Regions from separate parts of the Aquisalimonas sp. APHAB1-3 genome, predicted to be linked through region 4. Evidence: predicted binding sites of a transcription regulator. Region 4 holds the regulator's gene; each other region holds the start of a gene.
What was found. Region 4 encodes sigma-54, which starts transcription at its own class of promoters, with help from an activator protein. Its sites were predicted from a motif close to TGGCANGNTNCNTGCTT; they were not measured.

Region 1 (4,744 bases), on a different contig from region 4:
GCCCTGGAACGCCAGATCCAGCTCGCGGATGCGGCCGAGCATGTCGGGAACCAGTTCCGCATCCACGCCGAACACCTTGGGCCCGCCGCCCATCTTCATCCCCGAGGCCTTCAGCTCGAAGTCCGGATTGACCCGCACGGCGACCCTGGGCCTATGCCCATGCTGCTCGCCGAGTCTTGCCAGGCGCTCCATTTCGCCGAACGACTCGAGATTGATGGTGATGCCGGTGGTGAGTGCCTGTGCCAGCTCTCCATCGCGTTTGCCCGGGCCGGCGAAGCTGATTTCCGATGGCGGCGTGCCGGTGTCCAGGGCCACCTGCAGCTCTCCGGCCGACGCGACATCAATGCCATCAACGAGCCCGGCCAGATGGTGAACCACGGCCGGCATCGGGTTCGCCTTCATGGCGTAGTGCAGCTCGATCGCTCCCGGCAGCTGGGCGCGCAGCTCCGCAATCCGGTTGCTGATGAGCTGGCGGTCGTAGGCGTAGAACGGTGTGCCCCCAACGCGTGTGGCGAGCGTGGTCAGCGGCACCCCGCCCACCTGCAGCACGCCGTCCACAGCCGGGAACTGCGTCATGAGGATATGTGTCGGGCGCTCCCTCGTCATGGCCGGTCTCCTGCGAACAGTGCTTTCAGCGGCTCCCTCAACCCCTTGCGGTCGATCTTGCCATTGGCGTTGCGTGGCAGCGGATCCCGCCAGGCCTCCACGTGCGCCGGCACCATGAACGTGGGGAGGTCGCGTTTACAGGCAGCGATCAGCGCCTCGGTGTCCAGGGTGGCCTGGTCGCGGCCCTGGGCGACGAGCACGATGGCCTCGCCCAGCGTCGGGTGTGGCACACCCAGGGCTACCGCTTCGGCAACCAGTCCAGTGGCATAGACCACTTCTTCGACCTCGCTGGGGCTGACCCGATAGCCTGACGTCTTGATCATCTCGTCCCGCCGGCCGACGAAATAGAGAAAGCCGTCGTCATCCATGCGTACGGTGTCCCCGGACCACACCGCGAGCTCAGGGGTGGTGATGCCCTGGCTGCGTGGTGGCAATGGCCGGAATCGCTCCGCGGTCTTTTCCGGGGCGTTCCAGTAACCCATGGAGACGAGCGCGCCCCGGTGGACAAGCTCCCCCGGTTCGTTCGGCGCACACGGGGAGCCATCCTCCCGCAGCACCATGATCTCCGCATTGGGAATGGCCTTGCCCATGGAGTCGGGGCGACGGTCCACCTCCTCGGGTGGGAGGTAAGTCGATCGGAACGCCTCCGTGAGCCCGTACATCAGGTAGACCTGCGTTCGCGGGAGTGACGCCCGCAGGGCCTGTACTGTGGTCCGCGGCATGGCACCGCCGGAGTTGGTGATATAGCGCAGGTGGTCGGTCACGTGCCCGGGCCAGTCGAGCTGTGCAAGCTGGATCCATAGTGGCGGGACCGCCGCCAGGCCGGTGATCTGTTCGCGCTCGACGGCGCGGAGCACATCCCGCGGTAACAGATAGTTCATGAGCGAGACGCTGGCGCCGGTGTGAAAGGCCGTAGTCAGCTGGCTCAGCCCATAGTCGAAACTCAGGGGGAGGGCGGCCAGCAGGCGGTCATCTTCGCGATTATCGAGATAGCTCGCCACGCTGCGGGCCCCTGCCACCATGTTGCGGTGTGAGAGCACCACGCCTTTGGGCTGCCCGGTGCTGCCCGAGGTGTAAAGAATGGCTGCCATGTCCGTATCGATACGGCGGCATGGTCGCTGCCGGCTGTCGGCCGTCCAGTCGCCCCAGGCAACCGTGTGCAAGCCTTGTGGCGTTTCGGCGGGCACGCCGTCAGTCACAATCACCGTATGCAGGTCATGACAGCGGCGCAGCTCCTCGCTCAGTTGGCTGAGGCGGTTTGCGGAGGTGATCAGCACGCGCACGTTGCAGTCACGCAGGATGTAGCCAACCTGTGGCGGTTTCAGCAGCGGATTGACCGGCACGAACACGCCGCCGGCAGCGGCTGCGCTGAACAGACCGACAACGGCCTCCGGACGTTTCTCCAGATACACCGCTACCCGCTCATCGCGTGTCAGCCCCAGTCCATTCAGTTCGTGAGCGACGGTGCGGATGGTGTCCGCCAACTGTCCGAAATTCTGACGATGGTCCTTGTGGCTGAGCGCCGGGTTCCCCGGAGCCCGTTCGGCAGAGCGTAGAATCAGGTCATGAATGAGATCGGCCATCAGGCGGTACGGTTCCTTGAGTCCATGATCTGTAGTGTATGGGCCTCTCCGGGGGTTGCCTACACCCGGATGATGCCTGATGACGGAGCAAAGCCCCGGGCCGCACCCGGGGCTTCTGTGTGTACAGCCATTGCGTCCGCTTCAGGCACTGCGGCGCCGGGCGAAGGCGGTCAGGGCCAACAGGCCGAGCCCCAGCATCCCCAGTGTGGCTGGCTCCGGTACGCTGGTGTAATCGGTGATCTTCATCTGGAATGAAGGCCGGGTGTCAGCCGTGCCCTCCGGGAAGAATCCGGTCCCGGAGATACCCTGCTCATAGTCGATGTCGGAGAGCCACCAGTAGTCCGCCCCGTCGATCGGCCCAGTGAGCGTCTCGCCCCCCAGCTGGATGGTCGAGTTCTCCTCTGCCGAACCTGCCACCCGGAGCAGGATGTCAGCAGCGCTATCCAGCTCGAAACCATCGTGCGACACCGAGTCGTTGAAACCAATGCCCTCGACGGCGAAGTTGAGAACGTCGTCCACGAGAGACAGCGAGAACGAGAACCGATCGACCAGCGGACCATCCTCGAGTCCCTGGGCAACCGGTTGACTCTGGCCCCCTTCAGTCAGCCCGATGCTCCAGTTGTTGGGCCGGTACTCGCCCTTGGCTTCGGCGAGCACATCGAATGCGTTTCGTGCGTCAAGGAACTCACCATCACTGTCGAACGCGTTGCTGACCATCAAGCTTCCCGCCATTGCCGTACCGGCATAGGCGGACGCCGCAACGAAAATGCCGAAAGCGGTCGCCGCCTTCATGCCCGAGTGCCTTCTGCGGTGCTGGGTCATGTACCCCCCTTGCGAATGCGTTGTTCTTTTTTGCGCGAGTGCACGGCTCTTGTGCAGGCACCAGAGCTGTGCGCGGCGACACAAAGCAAGAACCTCGCCAGAGTTGCGTCCCCGGTCTATGGGGCGGGTTTGCGAGGGGGGCGCCGTCTCACGTTTGCGACACTGTAAAGTAATTCGACGCCCCGACTGATCCTGCCTGGCAGCGGTCAGGAGCTGGCCGCATGACGCACGGCGACACCCGATTGCGCATGATCACGGTCCAGCCACAGTCCCAGCATCATCAGCACCCACACCAACTCGCCATAGTAGGCCGCGTGCTGGTCGCGTTGCAGGTCCATGAGACGGTCAAGGAACGCGCCCCGGAACCAGCCGTGCCGGCGCAGGCTGCCCAGTGCGTCGCCCGCCATTTCCTGCAGGACCGGTGTGTCGCGCATCCAGACGCCAAACGGCAGACCGAAGCCGTGCTTCTTCTTCTGGATGATGGTGTCCGGCAGAAAGCCGCGCATCGCATCCTTGTAGAAGCAGCGGAGCTGTGCCCGACGGACCTGCAACTCTGGTGGTATCCGGCACGACAGGTCCACGACGCGGTCATTCAGCATGGGAAAGTGCACGTCCGCCCCGGCCAGCGCGGCGGTTCGGCTTACCTTGCAGAGGTCGTTGTCGGCGAGGACGTACTGCCAGTCCAGGTACATCATTCGGTGCAGTGGGTCGCCTTGCCCCGGGGCCGAGTAAACGGCCCGCTGCCGGGCCATCGGTAAGGCGGGGTCGACCTCGGCGAGGAAGTCGGCGTTGAACAGCTCGGCCGGATCGTGGCGATGGAGGAAGTTGTAGCTCTGCAGCCGATCCGGCAGCGGAATCCGGGCCTGTTCGACATAGCGCCGGACCTTGCGTGCGCCCGGGAGTGCCCCCAGTGGGCCGAGCGCCAGGGGCTCCACCACTCCGCGACGGAGCCCGCCGGGGATCCGGCCATACGCCTCGAAGATCTGTTGTTTGCCATAGGGCGGGTTGCCGCCGAAGAGTTCATCGCCGCCGTCACCGGCCAGCATGAGCTCAATGCCGTTCTCGACAGCGCGCCGGGCACAGTGGTAAGCCGGTATCGCTGAAGAGTTTCCGAAAGGCTGATCATAGGCCGCCGCGATCTTCGGAACCGTCGCGGCCACGTCGTCGGGGGTGACGTAGTATTCACGCAGGTCCAGCCCGAAGTGGTCGCGGGCTGCTCGGGCATATTCGATCTCGTCGTAGCCCGGCGCGTCGAACCCGATGGCATAGGCCACGGCAGGATCCTGTTGCGCCTTTGACAGCATCCCGGCCACCGTGGAGCTGTCCAGGCCTCCACTCAGGAATGCTGCGGTGTGCGCGTCTGCCGCGGCGTCGCCGACGGACTGTGCCAGCGCGGCACGCAGTTCCTCGGCGAGTTCCTCCGGTGTGGCGCGCCGGTCCGGGGCGAATGTCGGGGCCCACCACTGGCGGACGGTTGACTTGCCATCGCCCCAGTCCAGCGCGTGGGCCGGGCGCAGGCGCCCGATCTCTTCGTAGATGGAGTCGGGGCTCGGAATGGCATGATGGTAGACGTAGTGGTAGACGGACTGAGTGCTTAACCGTGCATCCACGCCCGGGTGGCTGATGACCGCATCCAGCGTCGAGCCGAAGACCAGGCAGTCGCCCGAGTCGGTGTGGAACAGCGGCATCCGTCCCATGCGGTCCGTGGCGAGCAGTGCCGTCCCCGCGCCGGG
Region 2 (4,744 bases), on a different contig from region 4:
CAGCAGGCCGCGCGCCCCCTGCCACGCCTCGGCGATCTCGTCGCCGGGCTCCGCCCGGATCAGCAGCGCCGTTCCGGCGCCGTCGTTGAGCGTAATCGTGCGTGTATGGGCGGCGGCCTCGAATCCCACCAGCCACGCGAACCAGGCCGGAGCCGTGGCACCCCGGTCTGGCGCGGCCGCTGTCAGTGGCCGGTGCGCGTCTTCACGGACCTTTTCAAGTCGCACATGCCGCTGCGGTGTGACGGTCTCGAGCCGGTCCACCAAGTCGTCGGTGCCGCTGGCCGGGGCGTTCCCGTTGGTGTCCGCCACGGCGCTGCGGACCAGTGCCGTGGTCAGGTCCACCGCCGAGGTCAGTTCAGCGTGAACGGCCGTGCGGGCGTGGTGGATGACCAGCGTGAGTCCGGCGACGAGAAACCCGAGGGTGAGCACGGCGAACAGTAGTTGCAGCCGCGTGACCAGCGTCATCGTCAGACCTCCATGACGCCGGCCCGGATTGCCAGCCGGGCGAGATCCGCCGGCCCGGACACCGCCAGCTTCCGGCGAATCCGGGTGCTGCAGTTCGCCGCGGTCTTGTAGCTGATGGACAGCGTCTCGGCGATCTGCGACACGCGCTTGCCGGCGGCAAGCATCCGGAAGATCTCGAACTCCCGGGGAGACAGCACCGCCAGGCCGGAGGGCGCGTTGTCCCCGCCAATGCCTGGCGGCAGATCCGGGCCCAGGAACCGGCGCCCTTCCATCGCCCGACTCACGGCGGTGGTCAGCGTCTCCGGTGCGCTGGCCTTGGTCACATAACCGGTTGCCCCCGCGCTTAGCGCCTGCTCAACGAAGGCCCGCTGGTCGTGCATGCTCATGACCAGAACCCGTTGATCCGGATGGCGGGCGCGGAGGCGGCGCAGTGTCTCCAGGCCGCTCAGCCCGGGCAGGGCCAGGTCCAGCACCACCAGCGAGAACGCCCGTTCGGCGCAGCGCACGCAGGCCGCTTCGCCGCTCTCCGCCTCCTCCACCTGCCATTGGCCGCCGGACTGCTCCAGCAGCCGACGATAGCCGGCACGTACCACGGCGTGGTCGTCCACCAAAAGCAGGCTGCGGGCATGATCGGGTACCAGTGACGGCACGGCGGGGCCCCCGTGATCGCCGGGCGCTGTCCGGACGCACTTGGCCTGGATTGCACCCACAGGTCCGCGTCAAGTCGCGGATTCGTCACAGGGGAGTATAGGACACGGATGGATTGCGACTCGGTGAAGTCCCGATAGAGATGGCCGCCCGGCAGGATTACGACGGCGCCTTTGGCGCCTCGCCCTTCGGGTCCGCGTCGCGGCGCGCCGCGGCACTGGCCGCCTGCGGCGGCCGGTCGAACCTGAGGGGTCTGGATGTCGCAGGTTCGAATCCCGACTCGTGAAGATTCGGTTGCAATCGGGGGGATTGGGGGTGCTTCAAGAGTAGATGGCGCGCCCGGCAGGATTCGAACCTGCGACCTTCGGCTTCGGAGGCCGACGCTCTATCCAACTGAGCTACGGGCGCTTTGATCTGAGCTGCGTAGGATAGCGGTTATGACCGCATACGTCCATGCTCGTCCGGGGCCGGCGAGGTTTTGCGGGTCGGGTCTTTCCGATATACTGCTCTCCCGGTTTTCGGCCCCACCGCGCGGGCGGTAATTCGATGGAGTGTGGAGCGTGAGCGACGAGCAAGACGATAAGGCATTCATGAAAACCTTCGGCGGCGTGATGGCACTGCTCGTCGTGAGCGCGGTGATCATCGGCATCCTGGCGGTATTTGCCAGCACGTTCGATGAATCTCGCCAGCAGGCCCAGCTCGCCCATGAGCGCGACCGTGCGGAGCGTAATCTGCAGTCGGTTGGTGCCGTGCGGGAAGCCGGCGAGTCCGCGCCTGTTGCGGCGGTGGACGAAGACGATGACGACGCTGACGAAGAAGAAGTCGCCATGTCCGGCTCCGAGGTCAATGAATCGGCCTGTATGGCCTGCCACGCCAGCGGCGTGATGGATGCACCGGTGACGGGTGACGAGGGCGTCTGGGCCAGCCTGTATGAAGACAAGGGCCTGGAAGAGCTCGTTGATAATGCCATCAACGGCATCGGCGCCATGCCGGCCCGTGGTGGCGACTCCAGCCTGAGTGACGAGGAAGTGCGCAACGCCGTGGTTTACATGCTCGAAGAGAGCGGTGTGGCCGTCGACGACTGAATCGCGCGCGCAGCACCGAACATTATAGAAGCCGCCCTCCGGGGCGGCTTTTTTGTGCACGGAAAGTGGGCGGCGGAGGGACCGTCGCTGCACGGTGGTGCGCGATGCCACGGCGGGGGCCTGGACGCAACGCCTAAGCATTTGAATAGAAAAAGTAACCAGTAAGTGGCATGGCTTCTGCAGTGACCCGATCGGTCTGAGCCACCGGAACGTGGCGGAACGATTCAGGGATAACCGCAACAGAGGCGATACCAATGAAAAAGACCCTAACTGCGCTGGCCACCGGCGGCCTTCTCGTCACTTCCGGCGGTGCCGTCGCCAATGACCTTGGCGCTGGCTTCGCGTGGAGCGGCAATCTGGCGGTGACGTCGGATTACATTTTCCAGGGGGCCAGCGAGACGGGAGGGCGCCCGGCAATCCAGGGTGGCTTCGACCTGGAACACGCGTCTGGGCTGTATCTGGGCAACTGGAACTCGAGCGTCCAGTTCGGTGAGGGCGATGATGCCTACATCGAGATGGATGTCTACGGCGGCTTTGCCACCGATCTTACTGATGAAGTCGGTATTGATGTCGGGGTGATTCACTACTTCTATCCTGCCGCCGGCGGCGCCGCGGAATTCACGGAGCTCTATGCGGGCGTTAACACGGGGGTCGGTGACCTCGCCGCGGACTTCTACGTCGTCTACGAGGCGGACGACGGCGACTACATCTACTATGAGCTCAATCTCGCCTATGCACTGCCGCGCGACACCTACGTGTTCACCGACGTGGGCTATGTGGACGCCGACGACAGCGATGATGATTTCGCCTATTGGCACATCGGCGCCGGCGTCGAGTACGCAGGCCTCGATTTCAGTGTGATGTACGGCGACAACGACATCTCGGGCAACCGTGACCGCTGGGCGTTCACCGTCGCCACTGACTTCTAGGGGAAGACAGAACAACTCCCATGGGGCTCTGCGGAGCCCTTCCGGGGCGGGCGCGATGCCCGCCCCGTTTTCGTGCGTGAACCGATCTGTTTGCACCGTCGTTGTGCATATCTGGATCGCCCTTCCGCCCTTCCTGTGCTCCATCCGGCGGATATCATTAACTTTTTTGTTCTGGCACAGGTTCTGCTCCAGCTTCGCGCAGACGTTTCGTGCCGGGGCGCTCGAACATTCCCGGCTCACCCGAACCCTGCGTGGAGGTTGTTTGATGCGATATCTGTTGGGGTCCCTGTTCCTGCTTGTTCCCGCCCTCGCGCTGGCGCACCCCGGCCACGGGCATGGCGGCTTCGGCGCCGGGTTCGTGCATCCGCTGCTCGGCCTGGATCATCTACTGGCCATGGCCGGGATCGGCTTCTGGGCGGCCCGCCAGCACACCCTGCGCGGAACCCTGGGCGTGATCGGCGCGTTTCTGGGGGCGGTTGTCCTGGGCTTTGCCGTGGGCGCTGGGCAAGGCGCCCAGCCACTGGTTGAGTTCGGCATCATCGGCTCGCTGTTGATTACGGGCGCGCTCATCTTCGGTGCCCGGCGGGTTCCCATGGCCGCGGCCGCCGCCATTGCCGGTCTGTTCGCGTTGTTTCACGGGCATGCACACGGTGCAGAGATGGCGGCCGGTCTCTCGGCTGCCCTGTTTGCCTCGGGGTTCACCCTCGCGTCGGCCCTGCTGTTGACGGCGGGTGCCGGGCTTGCTGCCGCTGCCGCGCGCATGCGTCAGATGCGACCGATGGAGCGCGTGGGCGGCGGCGTCCTGGTGGCATCCGGCGTTTATCTGCTGATCGTGGTCTGAACCGTGGTAGCACTGCCCACAGCGATCCCCGTTGAGGCAGAGGGCGCCATGGACGGCAGCTGGCTGGGCCGGTTGGAGCTGCGGTTTGCACCGAGAGGCGATCGCACCGTGCTTGCGCGTCGCCGCCACGAGGGCCCTCTGCTGGTGCAGCGAACTTTCCATCCGGAAGGTGCCGTCTGCCACGCCTACCTGATCCATCCGCCCGGTGGCGTGGTCGGCGGTGACCGGCTGCGGCTGGACGCGGATGTGGCCCCGAGCGCTCACGTCCTCCTCACCACGCCCGCCGCGGCCAAGTTCTACCGTACGGCGGGTCCGGTGGCCCATCAGGAGCAGGTGTTCCGGGTCGAGGACGATGCGTCTCTGGAGTTCCTGCCCATGGAGACGATTCTCCATGGTCGCTCCGATACCGCGCTGACAAATCGGTTCCAGCTCTCGGGCGCAGCCCGGTTGTGTGCCTGGGACATCCTCTGTCTGGGCCGTCCAGGCAGTGGCGACCACTTCGATGCGGCGCGCTGCGCTCAGGAGCTGCTGATCGAACGGGACGGACAGGTGTTACTGCACGAGCGGCTGAATCTGGCCTCCGGCGACCCCCTGCTGACCCGGCCGTGGGGGCTGGATGGTTATACCACGGTGATTTCGCTGGTGATGACGCCAGCTGCGGAAGGTCTCGAGGAGACCCTTCGCGCCCGGCTGGAGCGCCATCCCGTGCGCCTTGGCGTATCACGCATCGGCGACCTGCTGTTGCTACGCGGCCTTGCCAACGGGGCCGAGGCCGC
Region 3 (4,744 bases), on a different contig from region 4:
GGCCCCGATGCCCGAGGGCCCTGCTCGTGGATGTAGCGGGCAAACCGCTCCTTGCCCGTGCCCGACTCGCCGAGAAGCATGACCGTGGCATCGCTGTACGCCACGCGGCCGGCTTCATCCAGTGTGGAACGCAACTGCGGGCTGTCGCCCAGAATGCCCTGGTGCTGCTGTTGCCGCGCGAGCGCCTTGCGCAGTGCCTCGTTCTGATCCTCGAGCCAGGCCGTGCGCTGATCCATCAACGACCGGATGCGCAGGGTCTGCCCGAGCATCGCGGCAACAATCCGCAGCAGCTGGATGTCGGACTGAAACCCGCGCGACCGCGCGCGCAGTCGATGACACCCCAATACGCCGATGGGCGTGTCGTCCATCAGAATCGGCACGGCGATGAACGACACCGTCTCGGCCGGCAGCGTTGCCCGGTCGACCGCCCGGAACAGGTGCTGGGGCTCCGCGTCCACGTCCTGAACCACACAGACCCGGCCGGTGCGCATCACATCGCCGGTGATTCCCTCGCCCAGGCGGTACACGCCCCGGTCACGTTCCTCGGGGCGCAGACCGTACGAGTAACGGATACGCAGGCGTTGCCCATCGTCGTCCGGCAGCACCACGCGGCCCCGGTTCAGGCCGACCAGCTCCGAGAGCAGGCGCAGCACGGCCGGGATAGTGGCCTCCGGGCGCAGGGAACGGCCCAGCAACTGGGCCGTTTCCACCAGCACCAGCGACTCGCCGGGGAGTTCGCTATCGGTCGTCATGTGCACATGCGGTCGGTCAAGCGCGCACCTCGAAGCTCTCCAGATAGCCCTCCGGATCGTGCGGGTCGAACTCCTTGCCCATGATCTCGTGGATGCGGTAGTTCTCTTCGGGGGCGTTGTAACCGAGCTCTTCCATGACCTTCCGGCACTCCGTGGCCTGGAACACCTCTTCCGCGATCTGGTGGTAGTTCACATCGCCATCAATATACCCCCAGCGCTTCATCTGCGTGAGCATCCACACCGCCATGGACTGCCAGGGGAACGGGTCGAAGTCGATCCGGTCGGGCATGTCCTTGACCTCGCCGAGTCCGTCCGCATACCGCCCGACCAGAATCTGCTCCATTACCGGCACCGGCTGGTTGAGATACTGCCGCGGCGAAATGGCCTCGGCGATCTCCTTGCGGTTGTCGGCCTCCGAGCTGAACTGGGTTGCATCCACGATGGCGCGGAACAGCGCGCCAAAGGTATTTGGGTGCTCGTCGACCCAGTCCTCCCGGACCACGAAGGCGCAACACGGGTGACCGCTCCAGATGTCCTTGGTCTGCGTATGGATAAAGCCGGCCCCCTCCCAAACAGCGCGCTGGTTGAAGGGCTCGGCCACGATGTAGCCGTCGATGTTCTCGGCCTGCAGGTTGGCAACCATCTCCGGCGGCGGCATCACCCGCAGGCTCACGTCGCGATCCGGATCCAGCCCGTGCTCGGCCAGCAGATACCGGAGCAGGAAGTTGTGCATGGAGAAATCGAACGGAATGGCGAAGGTGAAGCCCTTCCAGTCCTTCGGGTCCATCTTGTCCTTGTGCTTGTTGGCCAGGGTGATGGCATTGCCGTTGATGTTCTCCACCGCGGGCATGGTCACTGGCAGCCGGCTTGCGCCAACGCCCATACGGATGGACAGCGGCATCGGCGCCAACATGTGCGCGGCATTGAACTCGCCTGCGTCCATGCGATCCCGCACCACGGGCCAGCCGGCCACGCGCTCCAGGGTCACGTTCAGCCCGTAGCGCTCATAGAAGCCCATGGCATCCCCCATGATGATGGGGGTGGCACAGGTGATGGGCAGAAACGGGATGGTCATCTCCGTTTGCTCCAGCGGGCCCAGGTCGTCCGCCAGTGCAGACTTCAGCGCGCCCATGGGAAACGCCGACGCCAGCGCCGCCATGGCGGTGCCACGGCCGACTGCGGCCATAAAGCGGCGACGACTGATGTCGTTGCCTCCAAACAGTGCGCGCACCAGGGTGTTTTCCACGGCGCGGTCCACGATGTCCTCACGCGTGGACGCCTGTGCGGTGTCCGAATGCGCCGTGCCGGCGGGCGTGCAGCTCTCGCAGGAGCAGCCGGCCCCGTGGCGCAGGTCTGAGTGGGGGCTATACGGGTCACCAAGGCTTTTCATCAGTCACTTCCTCGCGGTGGCGGGACGGTCAGGTTGTCACCAACCACCCGAGCAAGCGCTGTGCCAGTTTGCCGCACTGCAACGAACACCGGGGCCTGAGCCGCATTCCGGTGGCGCCGAGCACCACCGCACCCGGCCGGACAAAGCCGACAATGTCGACATTGACCACATTGTCACCCCCCTTCCGAACAGCGCCGTAGAGACGCCAAACAACTTGAACAAAAATCTGTAATCAACCGTTTTTAAGGGTTTTTTATTGGGCATAAACCGCGTATCGACGCGCCTGGCACGTCTGCTGCAGAGAGCCTGGCGAACTCTCATGACGCAAACACCTCAGGAGGACGCGATGAGCGACGCAGCAGCACAAACGAAACAGCCGATACGCCCGATCGATCTGGAGGGCCTCAAGGCGCTGGGAGCGAAGGCGAAGATGGACCCCACCAAGGTCAACACGCTGAAGTCCCACACGGAGTGCGAAGGCATCTTCCGCATGATGACCTATTGCCGGGATCTGGACGGCCACCTGATCGATGAGCCGCCGACCCTGCTCGGCGAGAACAACGCACCGAATCCGTCGGAGGCCGCCCTGGCCGCCCTCGCCTCGTGCCTGCTGGTTGGCATCCACGCCAACGCCACCTACAAGGGCATCAAGGTCTACAAGCTCGAGTGCGACCTGGAAGGCGACATCAACATCTCCAGCGTCTGGGGCGTCGGCGACACCAGCGAGAAACGCCTGGGGTTCACGGAGATCCGCGCGACCTTCGACATCGACGCCGACTGCTCCCGTGAAGAACTCGAGGAGCTGGTCGCCTGGGCCGACAAGTGGTCGCCCGTGGCGAACACCATGCGCAACCCGGTCCCGACCACGATGAGCCTGGCCTGAGGCCGGCAATCCGGCGCGGCGATGCACACCGCTTCGCCGCGCTCACCACACCCCTTAAGTCACGCCGGAGGCTCCCATGGCGGCTACTGCACAAACACTCCCCCATACGCCGGGGCTTGCGCCCGGCCTGGAACCCGATCACGCGCTTGAAAGCCGGGTCGCCGGGCTCGTCCGCGATCAACTGGCACCGCAAACGGTCGCGATCGACCGGCAAGGTGTCTATCCATCGGGGTTCATGCACGAACTCGGTGCGCTGGGCGGCTACAGCCAGCACATCCCGTCGCGGCGCGACAACGCCGGGCACGACTTCCCCATGGCGATCCAGCTCATGGAAACCGTCTCCCGCGAGTGCATGTCCACGGGCTTCTGCGTCTGGTGCCAGGACGCCCTGGCCTGGTATCTGGAGAACGCCGACAACCCCGAGGCGAAACAGACCCTGCTGCCCCGCATCGCCAGCGGCGAGCTGCTTGGTGGCACCGGCCTCTCCAACGGCATGAAACACCTGGCCGACATCGAGGCGCTGAAGATCCGCGTCCGCCCCGTGGAGGGTGGCTACATCGCCAACGGCACCCTGCCCTGGGTCTCCAACCTGGCGGCCGAACACGCCTTTGCGGCGATCTTCCAGGTCGAAGACAGCGACCGGAAGGTCATGGCCGTGACGTTCTGTGACCAGCCTGGCTTCAGCCTGCAGCAGTGCGCCGAGTTCACGGCCCTGGAAGGCAGCGGCACCTACGCCTGCCACTTCCGCGATGCGTTCATCCCGGACGCCCACGTGATCACCCACGACATCAGCGGCTTCATCCCCCGCATCCGCTCCGGGTTCGTTCTGCTGCAGATGGGCATGGGGCTCGGCGTGGTGCAGGGCTGCATCGACATCATGCAGGAGATGGCCGCCACGCACGCCCACGTGAACCGCTACCTGGACGATCAGCCCGCGGCACTCACCGACGCGCTGGACGACGCGCGCAACGCCACGCGCGCCCTGGGCCGCGAGATCGGTGACCCGTCCGATGAACTCTTCGCCGACGTGCTGCAGCTGCGCCACACCGCATCCGAGCTTTCCCTGCGCGCATCCCAGGCCGCCATGCTGCACGCCGGCGCCCGCGGCTACCTGGCCAACGCGCCCGGGCAACGCAAGCTGCGGGAGTCCTACTTCGTGGCGATCGTCACCCCGGCGATCAAGCACCTGCGCAAGGAACTGGAACGACTCGGTGCCCACTGACACCCATCAACAGGAGAGCCAAAGGCCATGACGACTCCGTACCGACGCTACCTGTGCCGGGTTTGTGGATTCATCTACGACGAGGCGGAAGGCGACCCGGATGGCGGGCTGCCCCCCGGCACCCGCTACGAAGACATCCCCGACGACTGGGAGTGCCCGGACTGCGGCGTCACCAAGGCCGACTTCGAGCTCATTGATGACACCGGCGCCGAGGCGACCGACACCGCCCCGGCCCGGCAACCCGCCCACCACGACTTCGGCCACCCGGACCAGATCGTGATCATCGGCGGCGGCATGGCGGCCTGGGCCGTGGTGGAGGCCCTCCGGGCCGCGGGCTCCAGCCGGCCGATTGCGATGGTCTCGCGCTGCAATGCGGACGTCTACCCGAAGCCGCAGCTGTCCGCGGCGGCGGCGAAAGGCCAGCGCCCCGACGCGCTGGTGATCCAGTCCGGTGACGACGCCGCCGCCAAGTGGAACGTCGCGCTCATGGCACGCAC
Region 4 (4,744 bases):
TACCATGCATGCCACCAGTGACGAGGGCACACCGACCTACCAGGTCGTCTCGCCGCGCATGGAACACTTCCAGGGCCGGGACCTCTGGCTGATGGACCGCCCGGAGATCACCTACTTCGTCGAGTCCGGCGAACCGTGGCATCTGCGCGCGGAACGTGGCCGGGCCACGAACAACGTCGAGAACGTCCACCTTCAGGGTGAGGTGGAGATTCGGCGCGCCGGCGGCAGCGACAACCTGCCCGCCAACGTGGATACCAGCGAGGTTCACCTGGAACCCGAGCGCCGGTACGCGGAAACGGACCGTCATGCCGTCTACTGGCGCGATGGCGCGCGTATCGAGGGTGTCGGCGTGCGCGCGTATCTCGACCGGGAACTGGTGGAACTGCTGTCCGAGGTGAGAGGTCGTTATGACGTACCCGAGTAACCCTGCAGCCCGCAACAGGAGACAGACGCGGCCGGCACTGCTCCTTGCGGCCCTGCTGTTCCTGCTCGGCATTGGCAGCGCCCAGGCCGAGCCCATCGACCTGGACGCGGACAACGCCGAGATCGACAACGCCCGCGGCGTCAGCGTGTACACCGGCAACGTGGTGCTCACCCGCGGCCCGAGGCGCATTACCGGGGACCGCATGACCGTCCACCTGCGGGAAGATGACGGTGGCAACCAGGCCCTGGACCATGTGGTGGTGGAAGGTGAACCCGCCGTCTACAACCAGCGCGGTGGCGATGACCGCCGCGCCATCGAGGCCGAAGCGCCGCGCATGGAGTACTACGCCACCGGGCCCGAACGGGTCATCCTGCTGGAGGGCGCGCGGCTGACCCAGGGGCGGAACACGTTCACCGGCGAGCGCATCGAGTATGAAGTGGTTGCCGACCTGGTGCATGCACGGGGTGAGCCCGAGACCGGACGTCGCGTGCAGATCCGGCTGTTCCCCGACGACGAGGACAACGGAGACGACGAGTGAGCCTGCTGCGCACCGAGAACCTGGTGAAGACCTACCGCCGCAAGACCGTCGTCCACGGCGCATCACTGGAAGTCTCCAGCGGCGAGGTGGTCGGGCTGCTCGGCCCCAACGGCGCAGGCAAGACCACATGCTTCTACATGGTGGTCGGCCTGGTACAGGCCGACGGCGGGCGCATCGAGCTGGACGGCAACGACATCACCGACCTGCCCATGCACATACGTGCCCGCCGCGGCGTCGGGTATCTGCCCCAGGAAGCATCGATCTTCCGCAAGCTCACCGTAATGGACAACCTGCTGGCCATCCTCGAGACCCGCCCCGAACTGAATCGCAAGCAGCGCCGGGAGCGCGCCCGGGAGCTGCTGGACGAATTCAACGTCGGCCACCTCCACGACCAGAACGGCATCAGTCTCTCCGGCGGCGAACGCCGGCGTGTCGAGATCGCCCGGGCACTGGCCGCCAACCCGCAGTTCATCCTGCTGGACGAGCCCTTTGCCGGCGTCGACCCGATCTCCGTGCTCGATATCCAGGAAATCATCCGCCACCTGGCGGACCGGGAGATCGGCGTGCTGATCACCGACCACAACGTGCGCGAGACGCTCGGCATCTGCCAGCGCGCCTACATCCTTGCCCAGGGCGAGGTCATCGCTCGCGGCAGTTCGGAGGAAGTCCTGGCGAACAGGCAGGTCCGCGAGGTGTACCTGGGTGAACACTTCCGCCTGTGACCACGCTCCGTAGCACTTTCGCTCAGCCCACGCAAGTATCGGGCCAATGTTCTAACCAGCGACAGAGTCAGTTACGATAGGGTTATCAACCCACTCGTATGCAGGCCTGGCCTGACCCGCGGCCCGAGGGGCGGCAGGAGAGAGGCATCGCCAATGAAACAGTCGCTGCAGCTACGTCTCGGTCAGCAGCTCACCATGACGCCGCAGCTCCAGCAGGCCATCAAGCTGCTGCAGCTGTCGACCCTGGAGCTGCGCACGGAAATCCAGCAGGCGCTGGATTCCAACCTGATGCTGGAGCCCGCCGACGAGCTTGACGAGGGCGACGAGGCGGTCACCGAAACCGACCGCAGCGATGACGGTAACGACGCCGGCTCCGAGCAGCACGACGGGGAAGCCGCGACCAGCGACGGCGAGTCCGCCGGCAGCGACACCACGGACACCGACACCGCGCCGGACGTGGCCGACACGGTGGACGATCACGACGGCGCCGAAGACAAGTCAGCCAGCGACCAGAGCGACATCCCAGACGACCTGCCCCTGGACTCCGACTGGAACGACATCTACGACGGCAGCACCGCATACAGCGCCCCCGGCGGGGACGATGAGCAGCGCGAGGCGTGGGAGAATCGCACCGCCGGCGATGGCGGCGGCCTGCATGACCACCTGTTGTGGCAGGCACAACTCTCCCATTTCAGTGAGCGCGACATGGCCATCGCCGAGGCCATCATCGACGGCGTGCGCGACGACGGCTACCTCGGCGTCACCGTGGACGAGATCTGCGAATCGGTGACCGACGGCGACGAACCGGTCGAACCTGACGAGGTGGAGGCCGTCCGCCACCTGATCCAGCGGTTCGACCCCCTGGGCGTGGCCTCCCTGGACCCGCGCGAAGCACTGCTGGTGCAGCTGGAACAGTTCCCGGACGACACCCCCTGGCTCGCCGAAGCGCGTCTGCTGGTGGACAAGCACCTGGACCTCCTCGGCAGCCGCCAGCTCGGGCCTCTCACCCGCAAGCTCAAGGTCACCCAGGAAGAGTTCGGCCAGGTGCTGGAGTTGGTCCGCACCCTGGACCCTCGGCCCGGCTCCCAGATCGGCACGCCCACAGCCGAGTACGTGGTCCCCGACGTCTATGTGCGCAAGGAGCGCGGTGCCTGGCGGGTGGAGCTCAACCCCGAGGCGTCACCGAAGATCCGCGTCAACAGTTACTACGCGGGCCTGGTCCGGCGCGGCGACCAGGGCAACGACAATGCCACCATGCGTCAGCATCTGCAGGAGGCGCGCTGGTTCATCAAGAGCCTGAAGAGCCGCAACGAGACTCTCCTTAAGGTCGCGACCTGCATCGTCAATCACCAGCAGGAATTCCTGGAGCAGGGCGAGGAAGCCATGAAGCCGCTGGTGCTGCGCGAGGTGGCGGAAGAGGTGGAGATGCACGAGTCCACCATCTCCCGGATCACCACGCAGAAGTACATGTACACGCCGCGCGGCACGTTCGAGTTCAAGTACTTCTTCTCCAGCCACGTGCATACCGTGGATGGACAGGAGTGCTCGGCGACCTCTATCCGCGCCCGGATTCGCCGGCTGATCGCCGAAGAGGACGCCCGCAAGCCCCTCAGTGACAGCAAACTGGCCGAAATCCTGAAAAATGAAGGAATCGATGTGGCGCGAAGGACAGTGGCAAAGTATCGTGAATCCATGTCCATTGCCTCGTCGAACGAACGAAAAAGGATTGCCTGAGGCAACAAGGGGTTCGCCGTTTCCGGCTCTCATTCGGGAGGAGTCTCTATGCAGATCGACATCACCGGGCACCATGTGGATCTCACTGAAGCACTGCGCGACTACGTGCATTCCAAGATGGACAAGCTGGAGCGCCACTTCGACAACGTGGTGAACGTCCACGTGATTCTGACGGTGGAGAAGCTGCGTCAGAAGGCGGAGGCCACCATGCTGCTCAGCGGCGCCAAGCTCTACGCTGATGCCAGCGCCGAAGACATGTATGCTGCCATCGACGGACTGATCGACAAGCTCGACCGGCAGGTGAAGAAGCACAAGGAGAAGGTCACTGACCACCGGCGCAACGAAGGCGCCCAGGCCAAGGCCCAGGGAGAGGGTGACGAGGACTGAACAGCGCGGAGCGGCGGTCGCCAGCGAGGGACCGCCGCCGACTTCCGAATCCGCAGACACGACCCTGCGTGGACAAGCATGATCAAGATTGCCGACCTAATCACACCGGAGCGCATCGCCTGCGACATCCAGGTGACCAGCAAGAAGCGGGGCCTGGAACTCCTCAGCGATATGGTGGCCGACTCCGACTCCGCCCTGCCGGCCAACGCCATCTTCGACAAGCTGATCAGCCGCGAGAAACTCGGCAGTACCGGGCTCGGTCACGGCGTCGCCTTGCCCCACGCCCGCATGGACGGCAATGACTCGGCCACCGCCGCCTTCATCCGCACCAGCGAGGCCATCGATTTCGACGCCTTCGACAACGAACCCGTCGATCTCCTGTTCGCCTTGGTTGTACCCGAGCACTTCACCGACGAACACCTCCAGATTCTCGCCCGGCTCGCCGAAATGTTCAGCGACCAGCCCCTGTGCCGTAGGCTCCGCGACGCCCGCGATGCCGATGCCGTCTATGAGCTGCTCAGGGACTGGGAGGCCACCCAGGGGAGCACATGAGTGATCGCGTGACCGGTGACACGGGCACCACCGTTCCCGGGGTGCTGGTCAGCGTGAATGGCTGCGGGCTCCTCATCACAGGCGAAAGCGGTACCGGCAAGAGTGACACGGCATTGCGACTGCTGGAGCGCGGACACCGGCTGATCGCCGACGATGCCGTCACCCTGTCCGTGGAAGACGGGGTGCTGTATGGCCGGGCTCCCTCTGCACTGGCGGGCTGGCTGGAAATCCGCGGCCTCGGCCCCCAGCCTGTCACCACCCTGTTCGGCAGCCACACCGTGGCGGAGCGCGCGCCCGTGGACCGGGTGATCCGGCTGACGTCGCCCCGGTCGTGGGCCGACTGGCCGCGGCTGGCACCCACCGTCGACGACACCCTGCTCCTCGGCC

Region 1: ACNSTU_RS12890 (PEP-CTERM sorting domain-containing protein) is a predicted target of sigma-54. The motif match lies at 3,095-3,111, and genes of this name have one in related genera.
Region 2: ACNSTU_RS08925 (TorF family putative porin) is a predicted target of sigma-54. The motif match lies at 2,365-2,381, and genes of this name have one in related genera.
Region 3: ACNSTU_RS03895 (CmpA/NrtA family ABC transporter substrate-binding protein) is a predicted target of sigma-54. The motif match lies at 2,192-2,208, and genes of this name have one in related genera.

Annotation. Positions count from the first base shown of each region.
Region 1 covers NZ_JBLWFT010000008.1:156,268-161,011, reverse strand. Annotated here, with positions in the region: gene ACNSTU_RS12900 (pyridoxal-dependent decarboxylase, exosortase A system-associated) at 1-606, opposite strand, end outside; gene ACNSTU_RS12895 (acyl-CoA ligase (AMP-forming), exosortase A system-associated) at 603-2,189, opposite strand; gene ACNSTU_RS12890 (PEP-CTERM sorting domain-containing protein) at 2,331-3,011, opposite strand; gene ACNSTU_RS12885 (asparagine synthetase B family protein) at 3,218-4,744, opposite strand, start outside.
Region 2 covers NZ_JBLWFT010000004.1:146,959-151,702, forward strand. Annotated here, with positions in the region: gene ACNSTU_RS08905 (ATP-binding protein) at 1-465, opposite strand, end outside; gene ACNSTU_RS08910 (response regulator transcription factor) at 468-1,115, opposite strand; tRNA gene ACNSTU_RS08915 (tRNA-Arg) at 1,445-1,521, opposite strand; gene ACNSTU_RS08920 (c-type cytochrome) at 1,674-2,198, shown strand; gene ACNSTU_RS08925 (TorF family putative porin) at 2,453-3,127, shown strand; gene ACNSTU_RS08930 (HupE/UreJ family protein) at 3,393-3,968, shown strand; gene ACNSTU_RS08935 (urease accessory protein UreD) at 4,017-4,744, shown strand, end outside.
Region 3 covers NZ_JBLWFT010000001.1:831,661-836,404, forward strand. Annotated here, with positions in the region: gene ACNSTU_RS03890 (sigma-54-dependent Fis family transcriptional regulator) at 1-752, opposite strand, end outside; gene ACNSTU_RS03895 (CmpA/NrtA family ABC transporter substrate-binding protein) at 769-2,142, opposite strand; gene ACNSTU_RS03900 (OsmC family protein) at 2,489-3,025, shown strand; gene ACNSTU_RS03905 (acyl-CoA dehydrogenase family protein) at 3,102-4,247, shown strand; gene ACNSTU_RS03910 (FAD-dependent oxidoreductase) at 4,275-4,744, shown strand, end outside.
Region 4 covers NZ_JBLWFT010000009.1:26,627-31,370, reverse strand. Annotated here, with positions in the region: gene lptC (LPS export ABC transporter periplasmic protein LptC) at 1-424, shown strand, start outside; gene lptA (lipopolysaccharide transport periplasmic protein LptA) at 408-962, shown strand; gene lptB (LPS export ABC transporter ATP-binding protein) at 959-1,684, shown strand; gene ACNSTU_RS13040 (RNA polymerase factor sigma-54) at 1,838-3,418, shown strand; gene hpf (ribosome hibernation-promoting factor, HPF/YfiA family) at 3,467-3,805, shown strand; gene ptsN (PTS IIA-like nitrogen regulatory protein PtsN) at 3,884-4,357, shown strand; gene ACNSTU_RS13025 (hypothetical protein) at 4,354-4,744, shown strand, end outside.